DNA from 3 places in the Frigoribacterium salinisoli genome. Region 1 is predicted to be linked to each of the others. Evidence: predicted binding sites of a transcription regulator. Region 1 holds the regulator's gene; each other region holds the start of a gene.

Region 1 (5,837 bases):
CGTCGAACCGGGGGCCGAGGTCACGACCGAGGCGAACCCCGACAGCGTCGACGAGCGCTACCTCGCCGACCTCGCCGCCGCCGGCTTCACGCGCGTGAGCTTCGGCGTGCAGAGCGCCCTGCCGCACGTGCTCGCCACGCTCGAGCGCACGCACGACCCCGAGCGCGTGCCGCACGTGGTCCGGTGGGCGCGCGCAGCGGGCCTCGACGTCAGCCTCGACCTCATCTACTCGACGCCGGGGGAGTCCCTCGACGACTGGCGCCGCAGCCTCGACGTCGCGATCGAGCAGCAGCCCGACCACCTGTCGGCCTACGCGCTCATCGTGGAGGACGGCACGAAGCTCGCACGGCAGATCCGCCGTGGCGAGGTCGCGCAGCCCGACGACGACCTCGCCGCCGACATGTACGAGCTCGCCGACGAGCGCCTCGCCGGCGCCGGCTACGACTGGTACGAGGTGAGCAACTGGTCGCGGGGCGTCGAGCACCGCTCGCGCCACAACCTCGCCTACTGGCAGGGGCACGACTGGTGGGGCGTGGGGCCGGGCGCGCACAGCCACGTCGGGGGCGTCCGCTGGTGGAACGTCAAGCACCCGGCCGCCTACGCGCAGCGCATGGCCGCCGGGGAGTCGCCCGGCGCGGGGCGCGAGACCCTCGACGACGAGACGCGACGGATCGAACGGGTGCTGCTCGCCGTCCGCACGCGCGACGGCCTGCCCACGGCCGACCTCGACGCCGACGGTCGCGCCGCGGTCGCCGGGCTCATCGCCGACGGCTGGGTCGAGGGGCGCGCCGCGCTCGGCGGCCGCGTCGTGCTCACCCGGACCGGGCGGCTCATGGCCGACGGCGTGGTCGCTCGACTGCTGCCGTCCTGACGGACCGGAGCGGGCCTCCTGCACGTCGACCGCGCCTCCTGGGCCGGGCCGGACGCACAGGAGGCGCGCCCCCGTCGGGAGCGCGCCTCGCGTCGTGCCGGTGCCCGGCTACTGGCGGATGAACTCGATGGTCAGCGGGTAGCGGTACCACTGGCCCTTGTTGGCCGCGATGGCCGCGATGATCGAGAAGACGATCGCGACGATGCCGGCCGCGAACAGCACGATGAACCCGATGAAGATCGTGGAGAGGATGCCTCCGACGACGTACGCGATGAGCAGCGTCAGCTGGAAGTTCAGCGCCTGGCGGGTGTGCTCGCGGATGAAAGGGCCGCGGTCCTTGAGGACGAGGTAGCCGACGAGCGCGGGGATCGCGTAGAAGAGGATCCCGCCGAGGTGGATCAGGGTGGCCCAGAGCTTCTCGTCCTCGGGGCGCATCGGCTGGGCCGGCTGCTGGTAGCCGCCGGCGGGCTGGCCGTACTGCTGCTGGCCGTACGGCTGCTGGCCGTACTGCTGCTGGCCGTACTGGCCCTGCTGCTGGCCGTACTGCTGCGGGCCCTGCTGGCCCGGGCCGGGCTCACCGGGCCGGCCGGCGGGGTCGTGGGGCTGCTGCGGAGGGAGGTCGCTCATGGCCCCGAGCATAGGGCCGACACCTCCGAGCCGAGTAGGCCGCACGACGGAGGTGTCGTACCATTGGCAGTCGGACCCCGCGAGTGCCAAGGGCGGGGCGTCCACCGGCGAGGACGAGAAGGAGGTGCGCCGTGGTCTCAGAACGCGGCCTCGAGGTCCTCCGCGTCATCGTGCACGACTACGTCGCGTCGCGCGAGCCCGTGGGGTCGAAGTCGATCGTGGAGCGCCACCAGTTCGGCGTCTCGGCGGCGACGATCCGCAACGACATGGCGCTGCTCGAAGAAGAAGAGCTGATCGCCGCCCCGCACACGTCGTCGGGCCGCGTGCCCACCGACAAGGGCTACCGGCTGTTCGTCGACCAGCTCGCCGACCGGCGGCCGCTCTCGGCGGCCCAGCGCCAGGCCATCGAGACGTTCCTCGGCGACAGCACCGACCTCGACGAGGTGCTCTCGCGCACCGTGCGCCTGCTGTCGCAGCTCACCAACCAGGTCGCGCTGGTGCAGTACCCGTCGTTCTCGCGGGCCCGCGTGCGCCACGTCGAGCTCGTGCGCCTGGGCGACACGCGCGTCATGACCGTCCTGATCGCCGACAGCGGCCAGGTCGAGCAGCGCGTCGTCGAGGCGGGCACCCCCGTCGACGAGGCCTTCCTGCACGAGGTGCGCACGGCCGTCAACGAGGCCGCTTCGGGTCGTCCGCTGACGGAGGCGGCACGTGAGCTCGCGACGCTGCCCGACCGGTGGCCGCCGCGCGAGGCGCAGCTCGTCGGCAGGCTCGTCGCGAGCCTCGTCGAGCAGCTCGCCGCCGGGCGACAGGACCGCCTCGTCATGGCGGGTGCCGCCAACCTGGTGCGCACCGAGGACGACTTCAGCGGCAGCCTCTTCCCCGTCCTGGAGGCCATCGAGGAGCAGGTCGCCCTGCTCCGCCTCTTCGGCGAGATGCAGCTCGACGCGGTCGAGGTGGCGGCGAGCATCGGCCGCGAGAACGCCTCCTTCGGGCTCGCGCAGACGAGCGTGCTCGCCAGCGGCTACACGTCCTCAGGCAGCGAGGTCGCGCGCCTCGGCGTGCTGGGCCCGCTGCGCATGGACTACTCGACCAACATGGCCGCGGTGCGCGCCGTCGCCCGCTACCTGACCAGCCTGCTGGGCGACCGCTGACCGCGGTCGACCGGCTCCACCACACCACCCCCAACACGAGGCAGACGAACCAGTGGCAGATCATTACGACGTGCTCGGAGTCGACCGTTCGGCGACGCCGGAGGAGATCAAGAAGGCGTACCGCAAGCTCGCCCGCGAGCTCCACCCCGACGTGAACCCGAGCCCCGACGCCTCCGAGCGCTTCAAGGACGTCACGCACGCCTACGACGTGCTCAGCGACCCCCAGCAGCGCCAGCAGTACGACCTCGGTCCGCAGCCCGGCTTCGGCGGCGGCGGGGGAGCGGCGGGCTTCGGCGACATCTTCGACGCCTTCTTCGGCGGCGGGGGCGGCGGGCAGCGCCAGGGTCCGCGGTCGCGTCGCGAGCGCGGCCAGGACGCCCTGCTGCGCCTCGAGGTCGAGCTCGACGAGATCGTGTTCGGCACGCAGCGCGACATCGAGGTCGACACCGCGGTGCTCTGCGAGACCTGCAACGGCTCGTGCGCGGCCCCCGGCACCTCGCCGCAGACCTGCGACATCTGCCACGGCTCCGGCCAGATCCAGCGCACCGTCCGCTCGCTCCTCGGCAACGTCATGACCTCGAGCCCCTGCGGCACCTGCCGCGGCTACGGCACCGTCATCCCGCAGCCCTGCCCCACCTGCCAGGGCCAGGGCCGCGTCCGCGCGCGCCGCACGATCCCCATCGACATCCCCGCGGGCGTCGACACGGGCCTCCGGCTGCAGCTGCCGGGCCAGGGCGAGGTCGGCCAGGCCGGCGGGCCGAACGGCGACCTCTACCTCGAGGTCAAGGTCGCGCACCACGACACCTACAGCCGCAACGGCGACGACCTGCTCGCGACGCTCGAGGTGCAGATGTCCGACGCGATCCTCGGCACGACGACGACCCTGCAGGGGCTCGACGGCGAGGTCGAGCTCGAGATCAAGCCCGGCACCCAGAGCGCCGACGTGCTGACCGTGCGCGAGCGCGGCGTCACCAAGCTGCGCGGTCAGGGCCGCGGCGACCTCAAGATCGGCGTCCAGGTCGTCACCCCGACCAAGCTCAGCCACAAGGAGCGCGAGCTGATCGAGAAGTTCGCCGCGGGCCGCAAGGGCAAGGAGCCCGAGCTGTCGCACTTCCAGCAGGGCCTCTTCGGCAAGCTGCGCGACCGGTTCCTCAACTTCTGACCGTGGCGCACGCGTACCTCGTCGACGACCTCGCCGCGACCGAGCCCGGTGCGACCGTCGTCGTGACCGGGCAGGAGGCCCGTCACGCCGTCACCGTCAGCCGCGTCCGCCTCGGCGAGGCCCTGCGGGTCGGCGACGGGCGAGGCCTCGTCGTCGACGGCGAGGTCGTCGAGGCGGCCCCGGACCGGCTCGTCCTGCGCGTCGACCGCGTCCGCACCGAGCCCGTGCCCGCGCGCAGGTTGGTCCTCGTGCAGGCGCTCGCCAAGGGAGACCGTGACGAGCTCGCCGTGCAGGCGGCCACCGAGCTGGGCGTCGACGAGGTCGTGCCCTGGGCGGCCGCCCGCAGCGTCTCGCGCTGGCAGGGCCCGAAGGTCGAGAAGGGCCTGGCCCGGTGGCGCACGATCGTGCGCGAGGCCACCAAGCAGGCCGTGCGGGCGCACGTGCCGACCGTGTCGTCCGTGGCGGGCGTCCGCGACCTGGCCGCGCGCGCCTCCGGCTCGCTCGTGCTCGTCCTCGAGCCCACGGCCGAGCGCGCCCTGTCGAGCGTCGAGCTCGGCGCCACGGGCGACGTCGTGGTCGTCGTGGGGCCCGAAGGGGGCATCGCGCCGCACGAGCTCGACGCGCTCCGCGAGGCGGGCGCCGTGCCGGTGCGCCTGGGCGACAGCGTGCTCCGCACCTCCACCGCGGGTCCCGCCGCGCTGGCCGTGCTCGCCGTGGGGCTCGGCCGCTGGTGACCGGTGCCCGTCCGGCGTCGGACCCCGCCGGTAGCATGGACGGCATGTCCGAGCAGAGCACCGGGGCGCCCGAGCCCAGCGTCTTCAGCCGCATCGTCGCGCGCGAGATCCCCGCCGACATCGTGCACGAGACCGAGACCCTCGTCGCGTTCCGCGACATCAGCCCGCAGGCGCCCGTGCACCTGCTGGTCGTCCCCAAGACCGAGCGCTACCGCGACGTCGTCGAGCTCGCGGCGGGCGATCCGGCCCTCCTCGCCGAGATGGTCGCGGCAGCAGGGGCGCTCTCGCGCTCCGCCGACGCGTTCGGCGAGCACGCCGGCGGGGAGTTCCGCCTCGTGTTCAACACCGGCCCGTCGGCCGGACAGACCGTGTTCCACGTGCACGCCCACGTCCTCGGCGGACCCCTGGAGGAAGGCACCCTTGCCCACTGACGACACCACCGCGACGCCCCAGGGCGACGCCCCCACGGCCACCGCCACGACCACGGTCGACGGCGTCGCCATGGTTCAGCTGCTCGGCCCGCAGGACCGGCTCCTCCGCGCCGTCGAACGCCAGTGCCCCTCGGTCCGCGTGCTCGTGCGCGGCAACGAGGTCACGCTCGAGGGCCCCGAGGCCGACGTGCGCCGCGCCGACGAGCTCGTCGCCGAGCTCGTCGCCATGGTGCGCGGCGGGCACGACCTGGGCCCGGCCGAGGTCGACACCTCGGCACGCATCCTCGACGCCGGCCAGGGCCACCCCGCCGACCTCTTCGGCCAACCGATCCTCACCAGTCGCGGCAAGGCGATCCGGGCCAAGACCGTCGGCCAGCGCCAGTACGTCGACGCGATCGACGACCACACCATCGTCTTCGGCATCGGGCCGGCGGGCACAGGCAAGACCTACCTCGCCATGGCGAAGGCCGTCCAGGCCCTCCAGCGGCGCGAGGTCGAGCGGATCATCCTCACGCGTCCGGCGGTCGAGGCGGGCGAGCGCCTGGGGTTCCTGCCCGGTTCGCTGACGGACAAGATCGACCCGTACCTCCGGCCGCTCTACGACGCCCTCAACGAGATGATGGACCCCGAGATCGTGCCCAAGCTGCTCGCGGCCGGCACGGTCGAGGTGGCGCCCCTCGCCTACATGCGCGGCCGCACCCTGAACAACGCCTTCGTCGTCCTCGACGAGGCCCAGAACACGACGCCCGAGCAGATGAAGATGTTCCTCACGCGCCTCGGCCACGGCTCGCGCATGGTCGTCACGGGAGACGTCACGCAGGTCGACCTGCCCACCGGGGCCAGCGGCCTGCAGCTGGT
Region 2 (5,837 bases), on a different contig from region 1:
TCGGCGACCGTGGCGGCCGCCTGGACCAGCTCGAGCAGCTCGGCGCGGTCCGGCGCCGACGGGCCCACCTTCGACCGTGACCGGCGACGGCGCGCGGCGTCGGCCGCCGTCATCAGTCCTGCGCCTCGAAGTTCAGCGACAGCGAGTTCATGCAGTAGCGGTCGCCGGTCGGGGTGCCGAACCCGTCGGGGAACACGTGGCCCAGGTGCGACCCGCACGTGGCGCAGCGCACCTCGGTGCGGACCATGCCGAGGGAGGTGTCCTCGATGAGCTCGACGGCGTCGGGTCGCACCGACTCGTAGAAGCTCGGCCAGCCGCAGTTGCTGTCGAACTTGGTGCCGCTCTGGAACAGCTCCGCGTGGCACGCGGCACAGGTGTAGAGGCCGGAGCGGCTCTCGTCGAGCAGCTCGCCCGTCCAGGGGCGCTCGGTGCCCGCCTGGCGCAGGACGGCGTACTCCTCGGGGCTGAGCTCCTCGCGCCACTGCTCGTCGGACTTCTGCACGTCGTAGGTCTTCTGCTCGTCAGCCACGGTTGCTCCTTCGTTCGGGGACACCTCATCCAACACGACGCCGCCCTCCGGGATTCCCGGGCGACGGCCCGTGACAGACTCCCCGCGTGACGACAGCCGACCGGTTCTCCGCCTACGCCGACGCCGCCGACCGCGACGGCACGCCCGAGCAGGCGGCCCTGGCCCGCGGGATCGCCGGCGACCCCGAGCTGGTCGCCGTCGTCGACCGCGCGCAGGAGTCCCGCCGTCAGCCCGTCCTCGTCCTCGCCGTGGCCCGGTGGCTGGGCCTGCCGCGCGGACCCTGGTCGGTCGTCCGTCCCTGGCTGCTCGACCACGCCGACCTGCTCGTGGCCGAGCTCGGTCGGCGCCTCACGCAGACGAACGACGTGCGCCGCTGCGGACCCCTGTCGTTCGGCCTCGCGCGCGTGCCCGGCCCGGTGTCGCTGCTCGAGGTGGGCGCCTCGGCCGGCCTGGCGCTGGTGCTCGACCGGTACGGCTACCGCGCGGGCGGCTCGGCGTGGGGCGACCCGGCGTCGCCGGTGCAGCTCGACCTCGAGCTGAGCGGCCCCGGCGCTCCTGGTGACGGCGCGCGCGGGGGTGCGGCGAGCGCTGCTGGGTCCCTCCGGCTGCCGGAGGTGGTCCGCCGGACCGGCGTGGACCTGGCCCCCGTCGACCCCACCTCCGACGACGAGGTGCGCTGGCTCGACGCCCTTCTGCCCGCCGAGGCCGCCGGGCGGCGGGACCTGCTGGCGCGGGCCGTGCGCGTGGCGCGGGGCGCGCCTCCTGCGCTCGTCGCCGGGGACGCGGTCGCGGCGCTCGACGACCAGCGCCTCACGACGCCCGCGCCGGGCTCGACGCTCGTGGTGGTGACCACCGGCGTGCTGGTCTACCTGCCGGGGGAGCGGCGCCAGGCGTTCACGGAGGCCGTCACCGGGCTCGACGCCCGCTGGCTGTCGTACGAGCGGACGGGCTCGCTGCACGCCGTGCCCGTCCCCGAGGGCGTCGACCCGGCCGACCCCGCCGCGTTCGCCACGCTGGCGCTCGACGGGGTGCCCCTGGCCGTGGGCGACGCGCACGGGACGCGGTTGCGCCTCCTGCCCTGACCGGGCGGGCGCCCGTGCCCCGGCCACCCCGTCCGGGGCCTTCCCGCCCCGGGCCCCGGCGGCGCGTCGACGGACGCGCCCGGCACCTCCAGGGACGGCCCGGACCGCGGCCCTAGGCTGTCCGCGACCACGGCGCGCGCGGCGCCGGGCTGAGGAGGACGTGGATCGTGCGAGGCGGTGGACGACCGGCACGGCTGACGCGCGCGGCCGAGCTCACCGACCACGAGCGGGCCCTGCTCGACTTCGAGGCCACCGCCCCCAGCTCGCCCGGTGCCCGCGAGGCCGCCGTCCGGCGCGAGCTCGGCCTCGGCGTGACGCAGTACCAGCAGCAGCTCAACGCGCTCGTCGACCGGCCCGCCGCCCTCGCCCACGACCCCGTGCTCGTGGGGCGGCTCCTGCGCCTCCGCGACGCCCGCCGCGAGGCCCGGGCCTCGCGCACCTTCGGGCCCACGGCCCGCTGACCCCACCGACCCCGCGACCCCGCCACCCACCGACGAGAGCCCCGCCGCCATGCCCCAGTTCGACCGTGACCGCTTCGACGACGTGCCGCGCGACCAGACCCGCATCGGCTCCCACCGCGCCGTGCCGCGCCCCGGCCGTCGCTGGATCGCCTTCGCCTGGGCGGCCCTCGCCACCGGCCTCCTCGTCGGGGCCGGCGTCGTCTGGCTCGCGGTCGCGAACCAGAGCTTCCAGTTCACGAACCCGCTGACCTCCGAGTCGTCCGCCCCCGGGGCCGGCACCACGGACGAGGCCGAGCCCGAGGCCGAGGCGACGCCCACCCCGACCGCCGTCGATCCGTCGAGCGTCGACCCGACGGTCACCACCCTCACCGTGCTCAACGCGACCGACACGGCCGGGCTCGCGGCCGGTGCCGCCGACACGCTCAGCGAGGCCGGCTGGACCGTCGGCAGCCAGGGCAACGCCAACGACACGGCGCCGACGTCGATCGTCTACTACGGCTCCGACGACGACGAGGGCGTCGCCCTGGGCGTCGCGCAGGCGCTCGGCATCACCGCCACCCAGCAGACCGACGCGTTCCCCGGCGCCGCGGTGACGGTCGTGCTCGGCGAGGACCAGGCCGGCTGACGGGCCGACGCGGGGCCGGTCCGCCGCGCCGCGCCTCCTGCCGTCTTGCACTCGCCCAGCACGAGTGCCAGAATCGTCCCTGGCACTCGCCGTGCGCGAGTGCCAGGTACCCACCAGTGCTTGACGTCCGGGAGGGACGAGAACACACATGTCGAAGATCATTGCTTTTGACGAAGAGGCCCGCCGTGGCCTGGAGCGTGGCCTGAACATCCTGGCCGACGCCGTGAAGGTCACGCTCGGCCCGCGTGGTCGCAACGTCGTGCTCGAGAAGAAGTGGGGCGCCCCCACCATCACGAACGACGGTGTCTCCATCGCCAAGGAGATCGAGCTCGAGGACCCCTTCGAGAAGATCGGCGCCGAGCTCGTCAAGGAGGTCGCCAAGAAGACCGACGACGTCGCCGGCGACGGCACCACCACCGCCACCGTGCTCGCCCAGGCGCTGGTCCGCGAGGGCCTCCGCAACGTGGCCGCCGGTGCGGACCCGATCTCGCTCAAGCGCGGCATCGAGAAGGCCGTCGAGGCCGTCTCCGCCGCCCTGCTCGAGAACGCGAAGGAGATCGAGACCAAGGACGAGATCGCCGCCACCGCGTCGATCTCCGCCGCCGACCCGACCATCGGCGCGCTCATCGCCGAGGCCATCGACAAGGTCGGCAAGGAGGGCGTCGTCACCGTCGAGGAGTCGAACACCTTCGGCACCGAGCTCGAGCTCACCGAGGGCATGCGCTTCGACAAGGGCTACCTGTCGCAGTACTTCGTCACGGACCCGGAGCGCCAGGAGGCCGTCTTCGAGGACGCCTACATCCTGATCGTCAACTCGAAGATCTCGAACATCAAGGACCTCCTGCCGATCGTCGACAAGGTGATCCAGTCGGGCAAGCAGCTCCTGATCATCGCCGAGGACGTCGACGGCGAGGCCCTGGCCACGCTCGTCGTGAACAAGATCCGCGGCATCTTCAAGTCGGTCGCCGTCAAGGCCCCCGGCTTCGGCGACCGTCGCAAGGCGCAGCTCCAGGACATCGCGATCCTCACCGGCGGTCAGGTCATCGCCGAGGAGGTCGGCCTCAAGCTCGAGAACGCCACGCTCGACCTGCTCGGCCGTGCCCGCAAGGTCATCATCACCAAGGACGAGACGACCATCGTCGAGGGTGCGGGCGACGAGGAGCAGATCGCCGGCCGCGTGCGCCAGATCCGCGCCGAGATCGAGGCGACCGACAGCGACTACGACCGTGAGAAGCTGCAGGAGCGCCTCGCCAAGCTGGCCGGCGGCGTCGCCGTCATCCGTGCCGGTGCGGCCACCGAGGTGGAGCTCAAGGAGCGCAAGCACCGCATCGAGGACGCCGTCCGCAACGCGAAGGCCGCCGTCGAGGAGGGCATCGTCGCCGGTGGTGGCGTCGCCCTCATCCAGGCCGGCAAGACCGCCCTCGAGGCGCTCGAGCTGACCGGTGACGAGGCCACGGGCGCGAACATCGTGCGCGTCGCCATCGACGCCCCGCTCAAGCAGATCGCCTTCAACGCGGGCATGGAGCCCGGCGTCGTCGTCGACAAGGTGCGCAACCTCGCGGTGGGCCACGGCCTCAACGCCGCGACCGGCGAGTACGTCGACATGCTCGCCGCGGGCATCATCGACCCTGCCAAGGTGACCCGCTCGGCGCTGCAGAACGCCGCGTCGATCGCCGGCCTCTTCCTCACGACCGAGGCCGTCGTCGCCGACAAGCCCGAGAAGAACCCGGCCCCGGCCGGCGACCCCACGGGTGGCATGGACTTCTAGTCCGACCAGAACGACCACGAGGGCGGCTCTCCTGCGGGAGGGCCGCCCTTCGTCGTGCCCGGGGGCTGAGCTCGGGCGAGGGGTGTGGGTGAGGGCGTGGGTGGCGGGGCGCGCGGGTCGTGAGAGATGGCGCTCGTGCCTCGTCCGCGGCGGAAAAGGCGACCGTTCGGCGCCCGGAGCAGCTGTGCGGGCCTCCTGCGCGGCGCGTCGCGTGCGAGTTGTCGCGTTCAGCGACGGGGGAGGGCGGAGCAGCCGGTGCTGGCCAGCGTCCCCGAGTAACCCTGGACGTCCGCTCCCTCCGCGCTCGCCCTCGTGCGGTCGTGCGGTCGTGCGGTCGTGCGGAAAAGGCGACCGTTCGGGGCCCGCAGCAGCTGTGCGGGCCTCCTGCGCGGCGGGTCGCGCGCGACCTGTCGCCTTGTGCGACGAGGGGCGGTGCAGAGGAGCACGGACGGCCGCAGGAGGGTGTGGGCGGCGCGGTGGACGCAGGAGGCGCGGGTCAGGAGGCGCGGCACGCACGGCGGCGCGGTGGACGCAGGAGGCGCGGGTCAGGAGGCGCGCGTCAGGCGGACGCAGGAGGCGCGGCACGCACGGCGGCGCGGCGGGCTCAGGAGGCGCGGCACGCACGGCGGCGCGGCGGGCTCAGGAGACGCGGCACGCACGGCGGTGCGGGGCACGCAGGAGGCGCGCCAGGCCCAGCAGGCGCGGCAGGCCCCCCAGGAGGCTCGGGTCGGGCCCGGGAGGCCCGGGTCAGGCGGAGGGGGTGGCGCCCGGAGCAGGGGCGGCCGGCACGTCGCCCTCCCAGAGCGGCAGCGCGACACGGAAGGTCGCACCGCCACCCGGGGTGTCGAGCACGTCGACGTTGCCCTGGTGCGCCTGGACGATGCCGGAGACGATGGCCAGGCCCAGGCCGCTGCCGCCCGTGTCGCGGGTGCGGGACGAGTCCGCGCGCCAGAAGCGCTGGAAGATCTTCTCGCGGATCTGCGGGGGGATGCCCTCGCCGTGGTCGACGATGTCGATCGTCGCGACGCCCGTGGCGGGGTGGGCCTGCACGACCAGTTCGATGGGACCGTCGGACTCGGTGAAGCGCATGGCGTTGCCCATGAGGTTCGTGATGACCTGGCGGAGCTTGTTCTCCTCGCCGGTCACGACGGCGGGCCACTCGGTGCGCTGTCCGCCCCCCGTGGCGACGCCGTCGGCCTGCGCCTCGTCGGCGGTCCGGCCGGCGCGCGTGCGGCGACTGCGGAGCCGCGCGAGCGTGGCGCCGGCGAACGACATGGGCCCGGTGGCCGCTTGCCCTCCCGGCTGCGGGGCGGAGGGCTGCTCGTCGTCGTCGCCCGGGGCGTCGCCCTCGCCGTCAGCGGCGGCGTCGAGC
Region 3 (5,837 bases), on a different contig from region 1:
GCATCGTGCCGATCGCGAAGGGATCGGTGCTCTGCTCGACGGAGCAGTTCGCCGCCGGGTCGGCCTTGGGCGTGGCGGAGCCCTCGGTCCCGCCGCCGCCACCACCGCCGTCCGACGACGTCGTCGAACAGGCGGCGAGCAGGACGGTGGTGGCACCCGCGAGGGCGAGTGCCCGGAGGGCGGTGCTGGATCGGATCATCCGTGGAACCCTTTCTGGACGGCGGTGTCGGGGGCGTGCCGGTGGCGACAGGCCGACCGCGTTGCAGATGAACCTAGGGCCGGATCGTTTCGGGCGTGTGTCCCGACCGTCACCGAACCGTTTCGTTGTGATTTCGTGACAAAGCGAGCCGTCGTCGCTTCCGCTCGCCCCGCCCGGCCCGGAGCATGTCGACCGTGAGCACGACGAGCGCGACCCAGACGATGCCGAAGCCCGCCCAGCGCGCCGCGCCCATGGGCTCGTGCAGCAGCACGACGGCGAACGCCAGCTGGAGCACCGGGGCGAGGTACTGGGTGAGCCCCAGCGTGCTCAACGGCAGCCGTCGCGCGGCGGCGGCGAAGCTCAGCAGGGGCACCGCCGTGATGACCCCGGCGCCGACGAGCGCGAGGGCGTGCGCCCAGCCCTCCCGGCCGAAGGTCACGCCGCCGTCGACGCCCGTGACGCCCAGCACGACGAGCGTCGCCGCCGCGACGGGGGCGAGCCAGAGCGTCTCGAGGGTGAGGCCGCCGACCGCGTCGACGCGCCCGCCGACCTGCTTCTTGACGAGGCCGTAGGCACCGAAGCTGAACGCGAGCACGAGCGACACCCACGGTGGCCGGCCGTAGCCGATCGCGATGACGAGCACGGCGACGACGCTGAGGCCCACCGCTCCCCACTGCAGGGGCCGCAGGCGCTCGCGCAGCACGAGCACGCCGAGCAGCACCGTGACGATCGGGTTGATGAAGTAGCCCAGCGCCGCCTCGACGACGTGCCCCGCGAGGGTCGCGGCGATGAACGTCGTCCAGTTCACGACGATGAAGGCCCCCGCGGCGCCGAGCCGGAGCACCGTGCGGCGGTCGCGCAGGAGGCCCGCGAACGACCGCCACGCCCGCGTGGCCGTGAGCAGCACGGCGCAGAAGGCGAGCGAGAAGAGGATCCGCCAGGCGACGATCTCGAACGGCCCGGACGGTGCCATCAGGAGGAAGTACGCCGGCAGCACGCCCCACATGCCGTAGGCCGCGACGGCGAAGCCCAGGCCGGCACCGGAGGCGGCGGGCGCCCCCGCGGGACCGGTGACGGGCGGCAGGGTGGCGGGGTCGGGGCTCTGGCTCACCCGCCCACGGTAGGGCACGCCGACCCGATCGGTGCACGCCCTGCACGGACGACGGAGGCCCCCGCCTGACGGCGGGGGCCTCCGGAGAAGTCGGGTGTCAGCGGACGACGACCGCGAGGACGTCGCGGGCCGAGAGCACGAGGAGGTCCTCGCCCGAGTACTTCACCTCGGTGCCGCCGTACTTGCTGTAGATGACCTTGTCGCCCACGGCGACGTCGAGGGGAACGCGGTTGCCGTTGTCGTCGATGCGACCCGGTCCGACGGCGACGACCTCGCCCTCCTGGGGCTTCTCCTTCGCGGTGTCGGGGATCACGAGGCCGGAGGCAGTGGTCTGCTCGGCGTCGACCTGACGGATGACGATGCGATCTTCGAGCGGCTTGATGGAGACCGACACGGTTGACCTCTTCTTTCTCGGGACTTCGGAGAACATGGGTTGGCACTCACCCGTGCGAGTGCCAAGGACCACTGTAGGCCCGCTCTTGGCACTCGGTCAATCCGAGTGCCAACGCCGCTCGGCGAGCGCGAGGCGCCCGGCCGCTCCGAGTGCCGACGCCCGGGGAGGCCGACGACCCGTCGGCTCCGGACGGGGTGCGAGACTGGCGCGATGGACTCCGCCGAGCTGCTCGCCCTGCTCTCCCCCGCAGGGCTCGACCTGCTCGACCGGCTGCCCCCCTACGACGCGGGAGCGGTGGTCTCGACCGTGTCCGACCTCCGCGCGGCGGGGCACTCCCCCGAGCTCGTCTCGGCCGTGCTGGGCCAGTCGCGACTGCGCGCCCGGGCACGCCCGAAGTTCGGCGGGTTCGCGGACCGCATGCTCTTCACCGAGGCCGGCCTGGAGCAGGCGACGCGCCTGGGGGTGGCCGCGCACCACGCGCGGAGGTTCCGGGACGCCGGCGTCGAGCACGTCCTCGACCTGGGCTGCGGCATCGGCGGCGACGCCCTGGCGTTCGCGGCCGTCGAGCTCCGCGTCACGGGCGTGGAGCGCGACGAGGTCACCGCCGCGGTCGCGTCGTTCAACCTCGCACCCTTCCCCGACGCCACCGTCGTGCAGGGCGACGCCGCGACGACCGACCCGGGCGACGCCGGGGGCGCGTTCCTCGACCCGGCACGGCGCACCTCCGGCCACTCGCGCACGCGCCGCCTGGCGGACCCGGCCGACTGGTCGCCCTCCCTCGACCTCGCCTTCGGGCTCGGTGAGCGGCTGCCGACCGGCGTCAAGCTCGGCCCCGGCATCGACCGCGAGCTGCTGCCGGCGGGGTGGGAGTGGCAGTGGATCTCGGTCGACCGCGAGGTCGTCGAGGCCGGCGTCTGGTCGGGCCCGCTCGCGCGGCCGGGCATCGGCCGGTCCGCTCTCGTGGTCGGCGCCTCCGGCGCGGCGGCGGAGCTCACGGGCCCCGCCGACGCGGAGGACGCCCCCGTGGGCGAGCTCGGCAGCTGGCTGTACGAGCCGGACGGCGCCGTCATCCGGGCCCGCCTCATCGGCGACCTCGCACGCCGGCTCGACGCCCGCATGCTCAGCGCCGACATCGCGTACCTCACCGCCGACGAACGGGTCGAGACGCCGTTCGCCCAGGCCTTCCGCGTGGTCGAGACCTTCCCCCTCGACGAGCGCACCCTGCGCAAGGAGCTCCGCACGCGCGGCATCGGTCGCCTGGAGGTCAAGAAGCGCGGCGTCGACGTCGACCCGGCGGCGTTCCGCACCCGCCTGCAGCTGCGCGGCTCGGAGCAGGCGACGCTCGTGCTCACGCGGGTCGCCGGGCGGCACGCCGCGCTGCTCTGCCAGCGAGCCTGACGCCCGAGCGGCACCCCTGCCGCAGCCCGGCGTCCGCGGGCGGGGCGTCAGCGGACGGACGCCCCCGCGGTCGACGCCACGAGGGCCAGCCAGAAGGCCAGGAGGCCGACCCACAGGCAGATCGTGGCGAGCACGCCGACGTAGCCCGTGATGAGCCCGGCCAGCCAGAGCCCGCGCGAGGCCGGCTCGCGACGGCTCGCCAGGTGCCCGAGCACGATGCCCGCGACCGCCACGACGACCGTCAGCCCGAGCGTCACGAGGGTCGTGCTGAGGCCGACCGCACCGGCCACGAGCGAGAGGACGCTGAGCGTGCGCGGCGGCGACGCGACCGGCGCACCCCACGGCGGTCGGGGCCCGCCCGGGGCCGCGCCCGCGGCGGGCGCAGGAGGCTGGACGCCGTACGGCGCGACCGGTCGCGTCCCGTACGGCGCAGGAGGCTGGACCCCGGAGGGCGCAGGAGGCTCGGCTCCGTACGCCGCGGCCGGCTGCGACGCGGCCCCCTGCCACGGGTGGGGACCCCCGGGCTGCTGCGAGGCCGCCCGCGGGAAGGCCGTCGGCGGGAGCGGCGGGACGCCGGGCGTCGACGACGCCCCCTCGGGGACGCTGGCGGGCGGCACGGGGCCCGTCGCGGCGTCGGGCTGGTCGGGGCGGGGCTCGTCGGTCACGTGCTGGCCTCTCTCGGGGGCGGGGTGCGGTGCCGCGGGCGGCTCGGTCAGCGTAGCGAGGGACGGCACCGCCGGCCTGGTCCGACGGGGTCGGGACGCGCCTCCTGACGCAGCACGCCCCCGCCCGGGGGACCGGGCGGGGGCGGACGGGACGACGCGGCTCAGTACGAGTAGCCGGCGGAACCGAGGCCGGCGAACAGGGCGCCGAAGAGGGCGAGCCCGAGGACGACGGCGAGGATCATGAGGACGACCACCGCGTAGCCGAGGACGAGACCGGTGAGGGCGAGGCCGCGCCCCTCCTCCCCCGTCTTCTTGATCTGGCTCAGCGCGAGGTGTCCGGTGACGATCGCGGCGAGCCCGGTGACGCCCGTGAAGAAGCCCGCGATGCCGAGGACCAGAGTGATGATCGCGAGGACGTTGCGCGGCGCCGGCTGTCCGTACGACGGAGCCTGGCCGTACGGCGACGGGCCCTGGCCGTAGGCGCCGGGCTGGCCGTAGCCGTCGCCCTGGCCGTACCCGCCCTGGGGCGGCTGGCCGTAGGCGCCGGACTGGCCGTAGCCGCCCTGGCCGGACCCGTCGCCCTGCCCGTAGCCACCCTGCCCGTAGCCGCCCGGCGCCTGCTGGCCGTACCCGCCCGGCGCCTGGTCGTACGGCTGACCGTACGACGGCGGCTGCGGGCTGCTCTGGGGGTGCTGCGGGGGCTGGTCGGTCATCGGCGTGGCCTCTCGTGCTCGGTGGTCTCGGGGTGGGCGTGGTCCCGGGCCTCCGGCCGGGGGACGCGACGCGCTCTCAGACAGCCTGCACCACGGTGACGGGCAGGGTCGAGTCCGCGGCCACGTCGAGGGGGGACGGAGCGTGCCCGCGGGCCACGAGCTGCGCGCCGAGGGCGGCGATCATCGCGCCGTTGTCGGTGCAGAGGCTCAGCGGTGGCACGCGCAGCTCGACCCCGGCGGCGGCGCAGCGCTCCTCGGCGAGCGCCCGCACCCGGGCGTTGGCGACGACGCCGCCCCCGAGCAGGAGGCGCGGAACGCCCAGCTCGGCGCAGGCCGCCAGGGCCTTCGTGAGCAGCACGTCGGCCACGGCCTCGCGGAACGACGCGGCGACGTCGGCCACGGGGACCTCGCGCCCCTCGGCGACGCAGCGCTCGACCCAGCGCGCGACGGCGGTCTTGAGGCCCGAGAAGGAGAAGTCCCAGCGGTGCCGGGCCTGGTCCTTCGGAGCGGTGAGCCCGCGCGGGAACCGGATGGCGGTCGGGTCGCCCTCGGCGGCGACGCGGTCGATGTGCGGGCCTCCGGGGTAGGGCAGGCCGAGCAGGCGGGCGACCTTGTCGAAGGCCTCGCCGGCGGCGTCGTCGATGGTCTCGCCGAGCAGCTCGACGTCGTCGACGAGGTCGCGCACGAGCAGCAGCGAGGTGTGGCCGCCCGAGACCAGCAGGGCGACGGTCGGCAGGTCGAGCTCGCTGCCGTCCTCCCGCAGCACGTCGGCGCCCACGTGCCCGACGAGGTGGTTGACGGCGTAGAAGGGCGTGCCCGTCGCCACGGCGAGGGCCTTCGCGGCACCGACGCCGACCATGAGCGCGCCGGCGAGCCCTGGCCCGCTCGTGACGGCGATGGCGTCGACCTCGTCGAGGGTCACGCCCGCCTCGGCGAGCGCCGCGCCGAGCGCCGGCTCGAGCGCTTCGAGGTGCGCCCGGGCGGCGACCTCGGGGACGACGCCGCCGTAGCGGGCGTGCTCGTCCATGCTCGACGAGATGACGTTGGCGAGCAGCTCGGTGCCGCGCACGAGGCCGACCCCGGTCTCGTCGCAGCTGGTCTCGATGCCCAGCACGAGCGGTCCGGTCACGGGCGTCCCTCCTCGGGGGCGGTCGGGTCGACGGCGGTCGGCACGGGAAGGGCCGACCCGGCGACGGTCGTCGTCGGGTCGGGAACGGTGAGCCGCATGACGATCGCGTCGACGGCGTCCGGCATGTAGTAGCGGGGCCGGACGGCGAGCCGCTCGAACCCCAGCGAGTCGTAGAGCCCCTGGGCGACGGGGTTGTCGGCGCGCACCTCGAGGAACACCTCGCGCGCC

What was found. Region 1 encodes HrcA, which represses chaperone genes, less so after heat shock. Its sites were predicted from a motif close to TTNGCACTCGNNNNNNNCGAGTGCNAA; they were not measured.
Region 2: groL (chaperonin GroEL) is a predicted target of HrcA. The motif match lies at 2,777-2,803, and genes of this name have one in related genera.
Region 3: groES (co-chaperone GroES) is a predicted target of HrcA. The motif match lies at 1,790-1,816, and genes of this name have one in related genera.

Annotation. Positions count from the first base shown of each region.
Region 1 covers NZ_BAAGVB010000001.1:938,871-944,707, reverse strand. The annotation lists gene hemW (radical SAM family heme chaperone HemW) at 1-871, shown strand, start outside; gene ACYVHQ_RS04395 (DUF4870 domain-containing protein) at 980-1,498, opposite strand; gene hrcA (heat-inducible transcriptional repressor HrcA) at 1,630-2,652, shown strand; gene dnaJ (molecular chaperone DnaJ) at 2,705-3,814, shown strand; gene ACYVHQ_RS04380 (16S rRNA (uracil(1498)-N(3))-methyltransferase) at 3,817-4,548, shown strand; gene ACYVHQ_RS04375 (histidine triad nucleotide-binding protein) at 4,593-4,979, shown strand; gene ACYVHQ_RS04370 (PhoH family protein) at 5,050-5,837, shown strand, end outside.
Region 2 covers NZ_BAAGVB010000003.1:54,856-60,692, reverse strand. The annotation lists gene ACYVHQ_RS08335 (nitroreductase family protein) at 1-113, opposite strand, end outside; gene msrB (peptide-methionine (R)-S-oxide reductase MsrB) at 113-529, opposite strand; gene ACYVHQ_RS08325 (DUF2332 family protein) at 616-1,611, shown strand; gene ACYVHQ_RS08320 (DUF3263 domain-containing protein) at 1,779-2,072, shown strand; gene ACYVHQ_RS08315 (LytR C-terminal domain-containing protein) at 2,122-2,697, shown strand; gene groL (chaperonin GroEL) at 2,846-4,465, shown strand; gene ACYVHQ_RS08305 (sensor histidine kinase) at 5,213-5,837, opposite strand, start outside.
Region 3 covers NZ_BAAGVB010000003.1:223,467-229,303, forward strand. The annotation lists gene ACYVHQ_RS09025 (ABC transporter substrate-binding protein) at 1-199, opposite strand, end outside; gene rarD (EamA family transporter RarD) at 309-1,205, opposite strand; gene groES (co-chaperone GroES) at 1,408-1,704, opposite strand; gene ACYVHQ_RS09040 (THUMP-like domain-containing protein) at 1,915-3,102, shown strand; gene ACYVHQ_RS09045 (DUF4190 domain-containing protein) at 3,150-3,767, opposite strand; gene ACYVHQ_RS09050 (DUF4190 domain-containing protein) at 3,929-4,480, opposite strand; gene tsaD (tRNA (adenosine(37)-N6)-threonylcarbamoyltransferase complex transferase subunit TsaD) at 4,557-5,609, opposite strand; gene rimI (ribosomal protein S18-alanine N-acetyltransferase) at 5,606-5,837, opposite strand, start outside.